DNA from 3 places in the Streptomyces sp. NBC_01006 genome. Region 3 is predicted to be linked to each of the others. Evidence: riboswitches for the same ligand, from Rfam matches in the RefSeq annotation. Region 3 holds a riboswitch; each other region holds the start of a gene.

Region 1 (3,267 bases), 3.5 Mb from region 3:
GAAGAACGAGGCGAAGACCCCGCCGCGGTCGATGTCCCCGACCACGACCACCGGGAACCGCGCGGCCCGCGCGATGCCCATGTTCACGATGTCGGTCCGGCGCAGGTTGATCTCGGCCGGACTGCCCGCCCCCTCGCAGATCACGGCGTCATACGTGCCCCGTAGCTGCTCCAGGCAGTCCGTGACGACACCGAGAAGCTGCTCCTGCCGCCCGCCGTGGTAGCCCCGGGCGCTCATCTCGCCCACCGGCTTGCCCAGCAGCACCACCTGGCTGCTGCGGTCGCTGCCGGGCTTGAGCAGCACCGGGTTCATCAGCGCCGTCGGCTCCACGCGCGCCGCCTGCGCCTGCATCGCCTGCGCGCGCCCGATCTCGGCGCCCTCGCGCGTCACGAACGAGTTCAGCGACATGTTCTGCGCCTTGAACGGCGCCACCTTCACGCCCTGCCGGGCCAGCCAGCGGCAGATGCCCGCCGTGACCACGCTCTTGCCCGCGTCCGATGTGGTGCCCGCGACGAGGAGTCCCCCGCCGAGCTTCCCGCCGCTCATCCGCGTCCCTTCCGTATGCCGTGCGACACCGCACAGCGCAGTGCCACACACGCCCCCAGCGCCAGCCACGTCACCTGACGCGACAGCCGCACCGCGCGTTCGATGTCCGCGACCTGCACCGGCCTCCCCGCCTCGCCGTTCAGCACGGCCCGGTGCTCGACCCGCCCCCCGTACGCCAGGGTGCCCCCCAGCCGTACGCCGAGCGCCCCGGCGAAGGAGGCCTCCACGGGCCCGGCGTTCGGGCTCGGGTGCTCGGCGGCGTCCGCCCGCCAGGCCCGTACGGCTCCCCGCCGGTCGGGCCCGGCCAGTACGGCGGCCAGGGCGGTCAGCCGGGCGCCCGGCCAGCCCGCGAGGTCGTCGAGCCGGGCCGAGGCCCAGCCGTAGCGCAGGTAGCGCGGCGACTTGTGGCCGACCATCGCGTCCAGGGTGTTCACGGCGCGGAAGGCCAGCAGCCCCGGGACACCGGCGACGGCGCCCCACACCAGGGCCCCGACCACCGCGTCGGAGGTGTTCTCGGCGACCGATTCCACGACGGCGCGGGCCATCTGCTGCTCGTCCAGGGCCTGGGGATCGCGCCCGCACAGGTGCGGCAGCCGCTCGCGGGCCACCTCGGCGTCCCCGGCGGCGAGCGCCCCGCCGATGGCGCGGGCCTCCCGGCCCAGCGAGGTGCCGCCGACGACGGCCCAGGTGGCCGCCGCGGTCAGGGCGATACGGGCGGCCGCGGGCCGGGAGCGCGCGGCGCGGGCGCCCAGCGCGCCGACGGCGGCCGCGCCCCCGGCGCACAGGAGGGTGTGTATGACGCCCCGGCCGCGGTCGTCGCGCCACAGGGCGCGCTCGACGGCGGCGGCGGCTCGTCCGAAGGCGGCCACGGGGTGCCCTCGGCGCGGATCACCGAGGATCCGGTCGCCGATCAGGCCCGCCGTGGCGCCGTACGCGAAGACGCGGTCGGCACGCATGGTGCAGGTATGTCCTCACTCAGGGTCCGCGCCCTGGTTCGACGTGTCCGGCGGTGGGAGTTCCTGGCTCCCGGGGCGCACGGCGCACATGCCGCGTGCTCCCCGGTGACAGTGGCGGGACCGCGCCGGATTCGCACCGGACTTCCTCTCCATGCCGCCGTATTGGCTCGGGCAGTCCACCACGCACCGCGAAGGCCCGTCAACTCGCCGTTGACCTGCGGCGAGGCAGGTCACAGACACGGGTCACGGACGTACGAAAGCTCCCCCCGGGAAACCCGGAGGGAGCTTTGGCACGTCGTGCCCCGATCGGTCGGATCAGGTCAGCTGATGATCAGGTAGATCCCGTACCCCACGGCCGCCGCGACGAGCGCGAAGGAGGCGTACGCGCCGCTGCGGGCGAGGGTGGCGGTGCCGCCCTGCTCGGTGGCGGCCTCGTGCTTGGAGAGGCCCACCAGGCCCAGCGTGAACAGGGCCACGAGGCCGACGGTGGCGGAGAGGCTGACCCCGAAGACGGAGCCGAGTGCTGCCCAGTCGATCTTCATACTGCGGATTCCTCTGTCGTTCTCGGGGTCAGACCGCTGCGGCGGGAGCCGCGGGCGTCGTCGGAGCGGCCGCCGGGATGGTGGCCTTCAGGGCTTCGTCCGTGACCGCGGCGGTCGTACCGGCGGCCGCCTCGGCAGCGGCCTCGGCGGCCACGGTCGGCGGGACGGTGACGGCGGCCATGGCCGTGGTGACGACACCCGGCTCCTCGGCCACGGCCGGCTGCACCTCGTTGACGTTGCTGTGGTCGACGACCTGGCGGCGCGAGATGACCCAGATGGCGACGCAGGAGGCGATCAGGAAGAGCGCGACGGCGGCGACACCGACGTCACCGGTGCGCATGACCAGCTCGGCACCGGAGGCGACGGCGGCCGCGGCCGGCAGGGTCAGGCCCCAAGCGATGAACATGCGGGTGGCGGTGGACCAGCGGACCACGCCGCCCTTGCGGCCCAGGCCCGCACCCATGACGGCGCCGGAGCACGCGTGGGTGGTGGAGAGGGAGAAGCCGAGGGTGGAGGAAGCCAGGATGACGCTCGCGGCCGAGGTCTGGGCGGCGAAGCCCTGCTGCGGCTGGAGGTCGGTCAGGCCGCTGCCCATGGTGCGGATGATGCGCCAGCCGCCCAGGGAGGTGCCCAGGGCGATGGCCATGCCGGCGGAGATGATGACCCAGACCGGCGGGTTGGCGCCGGAGTCCAGGGCGCCGCCGGCGATGAGCGCCAGGGTGATGATGCCCATCGTCTTCTGCGCGTCGTTGGTGCCGTGCGCGAGGGAGACGAGACCGGCCGAGGCGATCTGCCCGGCGCGGTAGCCCTTGGTGGCGGTCTTGCCACCGACCTTGCCGCCGAGCTTGTACGTGACCTTGGCCGCCAGCATCGCGGCCACACCGGCCACGATCGGCGCGGCGACCGCGGGGAGCAGCACCTTGGTGACGAGCGTGCCGCCGTTGACGGCGCCGAGGCCGGCGGAGGCGACGGCCGCGCCGACCAGGCCGCCCATCAGCGCGTGGGAGGAGCTGGAGGGGAGTCCGACCAGCCAGGTGACGAGGTTCCAGAGGATCGCGCCGACGAGGGCCGCGAAGATCACTTCTGGCTGGATGCCCTCTTCGTTGACCAGGCCCTTGGAGATCGTCTTGGCGACCTCCACGGACATGAACGCGCCGACGAGGTTGAGCACGGCGGACATGGCCACCGCCGTCTTGGGCTTGAGGGCGCCGGTCGAGATGGTG
Region 2 (3,267 bases), 5.1 Mb from region 3:
ACTCCAGGTACTCGGCATGGCCGTCGGCGCGCAGCGGGAGCGTCTCCCGCAGCGCGGGCTCGTCGACCTGGATCACAGAAGTACCGGCGGATTCCAGGTCGTTGACCTCGTCCCGCAGGGCGAGTCCGACCTGGCGGGCGGTCTCGCCGAGCGGCTGGTCGTCGCGCACGAAGGACCAGGCGAGCATCGTGACCGGGCCGGTCAGCATGCCCTTGACCGGCTTGGCCGTCTGCGCCTGGGCGTACGTCGTCCAGCGCACGGTCATCGGTTCCGGCCGGGAGATGTCCCCGGCCAGGACGGGCGGGCGCACGTAGCGTGTGCCGTAGGACTGCACCCAGCCGTGCTGGGTGGCGAGGTAGCCCGTCAGCTGCTCGGCGAAGTACTGGACCATGTCGTTGCGTTCGGGCTCGCCGTGTACGAGGACGTCGATGCCGGTCTTCTCCTGGAAGGCGATAACCTCACGGATCTCGTCCTTGATGCGCTTCTCGTAGCCGATGGTGTCGATGCGGCCGGCCCGCAGGTCGGCTCGGGCCACCCGCAGTTCGCCGGTCTGCGGGAAGGACCCGATGGTCGTCGTGGGGAGCAGCGGCAGGCCCAGGTGGGCCCGCTGGGCGGCCGCCCGGTCGGCGTACGGCTGGGCCCGGCGGCCGTCCGCGTCGGTGATCGCCGCGGTGCGGGCCCGGACCGCGGGGTCGCGGGTGATCGGGGACGTGGCCCGGGAGGCCAGGTCGGCGCGGTTCGCGGCCAGTTCGGCGGTGATGGCGTCGGCGCCCCTGGCGAGTCCGCGGGCCAGCGTGGTGATCTCGTTCGTCTTCTGGCGGGCGAAGGCCAGCCAGCGGCGGACCTGCGGATCGATGTCGCGCTCGACGGCCGCGTCCAGCGGGACGTGGAGGAGGGAGCAGGAGGCGGCGACGTCGACGCGGTCGGCGAGACCGAGGAGGGTGCCGAGGAGGGACAGCGACTTCTGGTGGTCGTTGATCCAGATGTTGCGGCCGTTGACCACGCCCGCGACCAGGCGCTTGCCCGGAAGTCCGCCGACGGCGGCGAGGTCGGCGAGGTTGGCGGCGGCCGCATCGGTGAAGTCGAGGGCCAGGCCTTCGACGGGTGCCTTGGCCAGGACGGGCAGGGCTTCGCCGAGGCGGTCGAAGTAGGAGGCGACGAGCAGTTTGGGGCGCTCGGTCAGGGCGCCGAGCTCCCGGTAGGTGCGTGCGGCGACGTTCAGCTCGGCCGGGGTCCGGTCCTGGACCAGGGCCGGCTCGTCGAGCTGCACCCACTCGGCGCCGGCCGCGCGCAGGTCGGCGAGCACTCGGGCGTAGACGGGCAGCAGCCGGTCCAGGAGGGTGATCGGCTCGAAGTCGGCGGCGACGCCGGGCGCGGGCTTGGCGAGGAGGAGGTAGGTGACCGGGCCGACGAGGACCGGGCGGCCCGCATGACCGAGCGCCAGGGCCTCCTTCAGCTCGGCGACCTGCTTGGCGGAGTCGGCCGTGAAGACGGTGTCCGGCCCCAACTCCGGTACCAGGTAGTGGTAGTTGGTGTCGAACCACTTGGTCATCTCCAGCGGGGCCACGTCCTGGGTGCCGCGCGCCATCGCGAAGTACCCGTCGAGCGGGTCGGCCGTGACGGCCGCCCGGTGGCGGTCGGGGATCGCGCCGACCATGACCGTGGTGTCCAGGACGTGGTCGTAGTACGAGAAGTCGCCGGTCGGAACCTCGGTGATGCCGGCGTCGGCCAGCTGGGCCCAGTTGGCCCGGCGCACGTCGCGGGCGGTCTCCCGGAGGGTCTGCGCGGTGACGCGGCCCTTCCAGTAGCCCTCGACGGCCTTCTTCAGCGCGCGGTCGTGGCCTTGCCGGGGGTAGCCGTACACGGTGGCCTGTACTGCCGCGGCTGCGGACTGGGTGGTCACGGAACTCTCCTTCGCGAGCGTGTCTCCATGGACCCGGTGAGGGCCGAGGACGCGAAGGGTGCCGCAACGGGCGGACCCCCGGGGCCACGTACGACGGGTACGCGACGGGGAAGATCCGCCTGGAGCACGCCGACCCGCCCACGAGGTCACCGGGAAACCGGGCGCGGTCGTTCGCGCACGGGCAACGGGCAGGTCTTCGGACTCGCGGGCACGTCTCGTCGTACGAGACTCCTACTGGCCGTCGCTTCCCAGGACCGGTTCCGGTCCCAGTGCGTATGACGGCGGTCGTTCCCGCTCACCGCTGCGGGGCAGTCCCGGATTCCCACCGGGTTCCCTCTTACGACGCATCCCGCCTGGCGGACGGGGCGAACCAGCTGCGAGGCCCACAGTAGGTCGATGACCGGGGAATGAACACCGCTTTCCACATGTCGGACGCTGAAATGAGACACGGTGGGGGTGCGGCGACACCACTCGCCACACCCCCACCGCTCCCGCGCGCCTCCGGAGCACCCTCGGCCCGGAGACCGTGCCGGGGCCCTCAGTCCCGGCCGTACGTGTGGAACCCGCGGCCGGTCTTACGGCCGAGCAGTCCCGCCTGCACCATCCGCCGGAGCAGCGGGGGCGGGGCGTAGAGCGGTTCCTTGAACTCTTCGTAGAGGGACTCGGCGATCGCCGCGACCGTGTCGAGGCCGATCAGGTCGGCGAGCTTGAGCGGTCCCATCGGGTGGGCGCAGCCCAGTTCCATCCCCGCGTCCACGTCCGCGGCGCTCGCGAAGCCGGATTCGGCCATCCGGACGGCCGACAGGAGGTACGGGATCAGCAGCGCGTTGACGACGAACCCGGCCCGGTCCCGGGAGCGGACCACGGTCTTGCCCAGGGTGTCGCGGGCGAAGTCCTCGACCGCGGCGAGTGTGTCCGCCGACGTGTGGAGCGAGGACACGACCTCGACGAGCGGCAGGACGGGCACGGGGTTGAAGAAGTGCAGGCCCACCACCCGGTCCGCGCGGCTCGTGGCCATGCCCAGCCGCATGATCGGGATGGCCGACGTATTGGTGGCGAGTATCGCCTCCGGGTCCTCGACGATCTTGTCGAGCGCGGCGAAGACCCCCGTCTTGGCATCCGGGTTCTCGGTCACCGCTTCGATGACGAGCTGCCGGTCGGCGAGGTCCTCCAGGTCCCCCGTGAACACCAGCCGGGCGAGGGCGTCCTCGGCGGAGATCCGGTCGAGCTTCCCGCGCTGCACGGCACGTTCCAGGGAGACGGCGACGCGGTGACCGGCGGCGCGGGTCGCGGTGGCGTCCGCCTCGGCGACGACCGTGTCGAGTCCGGCACGCGCGCACACCTCGGCGATGCCCGCGCCCATC
Region 3 (3,267 bases):
GCCGCCCGCCCGGACTGGCCGAGGCGGGCCGCCTGGGCGCGCCGGACCTGGGCCATCGAGTCCAGCAGCAGGAAGCCGATGCGGTACATGACCAGGGCCACGTCCACCACCGGCGCCGGGACCCCGGCCCGGACAAGCCGGGGCAGGACGTCCGAGACGGGCGTGGTGAAGGCGAACAGCAGCACCCCGAGGGAGGCCGCCGAGGTCCGCAGCAGCAACTCGGCGGCATGCAGGGGGCCGTCGGGCGCGAGCGAGACGAACCCGGCCGGGCCGCCGACGGCGACGAGCAGCGGCAGCGCGCCGGTGAAGCAGAAGCCCAGCGGGATCCGGAAGGCCCGCCACAGTTGCCGCCCGGCCACGCCCGCCGGGCCGAGGAGCACGGCCAGGGTGGCGGCGGCGACCAGCGGCCCGCCGGGCCAGGGCGGCAGGCACACGGCGGTGACCGTCAGCCCGAGTCCGAGCAGGGCCTTCTCCAAGGGATGGCGGCGGCGCCACCGACTGCCGTGCGCCGCCACGTCGATCGGCAGCACCGGCTACGACTCCGCGCCGGCGGGATCCGCCGTCGGAGCCGGGGCCGCGGCGCGGTCCGCGGCACGCGTGGCAGCGGCAGCGGCGGCGGCAGTGGCGGCGGCAGTGGCCTGGCGGCGGCCCTTGCGGACCCCGAAGTAGTACGCGAGCACGCCCGCGCCCAGTGCCGCCTGGAGGGCGAACAGCGCCGACTCCACCTCCGCGGAGGGGGGTTCGTACAGCGGGGAGAACCACGGCTCGTAGTCCGGCTTCAGCTCGGTGATCGCCGTCTCCGCCTGCGCGTCGGCGCCCGTGAACGGCTCCTCCTTGCCCTCGCCCATCCCCAGCGCGATCGGCAGTACGGCAAGCATCGCCACCAGGAGCAGCAGCAGGCCGTTGATCTTCGCGTTCCGGCTCATGCTCATCGGACCGCCGCCTCGTGCCCGCTGCGCCCGCTCAGCTTCGCCACGCCCAGCCGGACCAGGTCCGACTTGCTCGACTGCATCAGCAGCCGCATCACGAGCACCGTCAGCAGCCCCTCGCTCACCGCGAGCGGGATCTGGGTGATCGCGAAGATGCCGCCGAACTTCGCGAGGGCGCCCGGGAACCCGGTACCCGGGTCGGGGAAGGCCAGCGCCAGCTGCACGGAGGTGACGCAGTAGGTGACCAGGTCGGCGAAGAAGGCACCGAAGAAGACCGTCACCATCAGCGGGACGTCGAAGCGCTTCAGCAGCAGGTAGACCCCGTACCCCGCCCAGGGTCCGGCGATCGCCATCGAGAAGACGTTCGCGCCGAGGGTGGTCAGCCCGCCGTGCGCCAGCAGCAGCGCCTGGAAGAGCAGGGTGATAGTGCCGAGCACCGCCATGATGGGCGGCCGGAACAGGATCGCCCCGAGCCCGGTCCCGGTGGGGTGCGAGCAACTGCCCGTCACCGACGGGATCTTCAAGGCGGACAGGACGAACGTGAATGCTCCGGACGCCCCGAGCAGCAGCGTGCTCTCCGGGTTCGCCTTCACCTCGCGGGTGAGGGCGCGGACCCCGTGGACGACGAAGGGAGCGGACGCGGCGCCCCAGGCGACCGCGTGCAAAGGGGGCAGGAACCCCTCGGCTATATGCATGTGTGGGGAGACCTCTCCAGCACCTCGTGGATGGACGACGCGCCCCGGCCGGTCTCCTGGCTCACGGGTGCTGATGCCCTGGCTCCGCCTTCCCGGGCGGTGCGGAACCTCCCGCGCCGCCCAGTGGCTTCCCGCAGGATGGAGCCGGACTTCCCGTTCACAGTGGCGAGGGCCGCACCGGTCTTCCACCGGTTTCCCGAACACCAAGGCCCGTTGACCCTAGGGGCTGTTCTGAGTCCGGATCACAATCGGGGCGTTCGGCCTTCGTTCGGGCGCTTCGGCTGGTAGCACGGTTGTATGACGCGTGGTGATCTGACCGATGGCGAATGGGAGTTGATCGAGCCGCACCTCCCGCTGGGGGCGTCCGGGCCGATCCCTGACCTGCGCAGTTACTTCAATGCGGTGATGTGGAGGTTCCGTACCGGCTGCCCCTGGCGGGACGTGCCGGCAAGCTACGGCTCCTGGTCAACGATCTACGACCGGTTCCGCATGTGGGCACGTGGCGGGATCTTCCAGACCCTCATGGACGTGGTGATCGCCGAGGCGGCGGCACGCGACGATGTCGACCTCAGCCTGGTCAGCGTGGACTCCACCGTCGCCCGCGCGCATCACCACGCGGCGGGCATGGTGGTCGACCCCGAGCTCCTGGAGGACCTGGAGAAGGCCTTGATGAAGGAAAAGGGGCTTCGGCAACCGGACAAAACGACTCCGTAGCCGAGGGGCCCGAGGGCGGTGAGGAAGCCGAACGGGCACGGCGCCGCGCGGTACGCCGACGCCGCAAGGTCCGGCTGAAGGCCGCCGAGCTGGGACGCTCCCGGGGCGGGCTGACCACCAAGGTGCACCTCGCGACCGACCGGCGCTGCCGCCCACTGTCCATCATCCTCACCCCCGGACAGGCCGCGGACAGTCCGCGGTTCATCCCGGTCCTGGAGAAAATCAAGGTGCGTGTTCCGATGGGCCGCCCCAGGACCCGGCCGGACGCCGTAGCCGGAGACAAGGCGTACTCCTCCCGCGCCAACCGCGCCCACCTGCGAAGACGCAACATCAAGGCGGTGATCCCGGAGAAGGCCGACCAGGCAGCCAACCGCAAGAAGCGGGGCTCACAGGGCGGCCGCCCGGTCTCCCACGATGCCGAGCTCTACAAAGACCGGAACACCGTCGAGCGTGCCATCAACAAGTTCAAGGAATGGCGGGGGCTGGCCACCCGCTACGACAAGACACCTGAGAGCTATCTCGCCGGACTCCACCTGCGAGGATCCATCCTTTGGCTACGCAGCCTCCCTGGCACCCCGTGATCCGAACTCAGAACAGGCCCTAGTCGGAGGGACGGACCGGCACCAACCCGGCCCGGCTGGTCGCACGTTCAAGGACGGCTGCCCCTTCAACGACCGCGACGCGACCTGGGCGGCTGGTGTGCGCGGCCGCGCCGGGCCGGTACGCGTGCACGCAGGACTGGTTCGGCAACGGGGACCCGGCGGTACCCGTCCAGCCCTCGCCCCCACTCCTAACCGCACACGTTGCGGTGTGCGACGTCCAGCACGAACCGCTCGGGCGCGTGCAGCTTGAAGGTGCTGACGGAGGGCTTGGCGCCGAAGGCGGCGCCGAAGGTCACGTACCCCTCGAAGTCGCCGGTCAGGGCGAGG

The links. A riboswitch is a leader RNA that binds a small molecule or an ion and turns the genes downstream of it on or off. The one in region 3 is predicted to bind cobalamin.
Region 1: another riboswitch for cobalamin. It lies ahead of OG509_RS10235 (cobalamin biosynthesis protein); the one in region 3 lies ahead of OG509_RS26295 (energy-coupling factor ABC transporter permease).
Region 2: another riboswitch for cobalamin. It lies ahead of metE (5-methyltetrahydropteroyltriglutamate--homocysteine S-methyltransferase); the one in region 3 lies ahead of OG509_RS26295 (energy-coupling factor ABC transporter permease).

Annotation. Positions count from the first base shown of each region.
Region 1 covers NZ_CP108700.1:2,259,116-2,262,382, reverse strand. Annotated here, with positions in the region: gene OG509_RS10240 (cobyric acid synthase) at 1-546, opposite strand, end outside; gene OG509_RS10235 (cobalamin biosynthesis protein) at 543-1,502, opposite strand; cobalamin riboswitch at 1,540-1,698, opposite strand; gene OG509_RS10230 (hypothetical protein) at 1,823-2,044, opposite strand; gene OG509_RS10225 (anion permease) at 2,073-3,267, opposite strand, start outside.
Region 2 covers NZ_CP108700.1:645,708-648,974, forward strand. Annotated here, with positions in the region: gene metE (5-methyltetrahydropteroyltriglutamate--homocysteine S-methyltransferase) at 1-1,903, opposite strand, end outside; cobalamin riboswitch at 2,073-2,293, opposite strand; gene OG509_RS02875 (3-hydroxybutyryl-CoA dehydrogenase) at 2,442-3,267, opposite strand, start outside.
Region 3 covers NZ_CP108700.1:5,710,645-5,713,911, forward strand. Annotated here, with positions in the region: gene cbiQ (cobalt ECF transporter T component CbiQ) at 1-530, opposite strand, end outside; gene OG509_RS26290 (energy-coupling factor ABC transporter substrate-binding protein) at 534-926, opposite strand; gene OG509_RS26295 (energy-coupling factor ABC transporter permease) at 929-1,624, opposite strand; cobalamin riboswitch at 1,653-1,861, opposite strand; partial or broken gene OG509_RS26300 (IS5 family transposase) at 1,922-2,919, shown strand; gene OG509_RS26305 (hypothetical protein) at 3,129-3,267, opposite strand, start outside.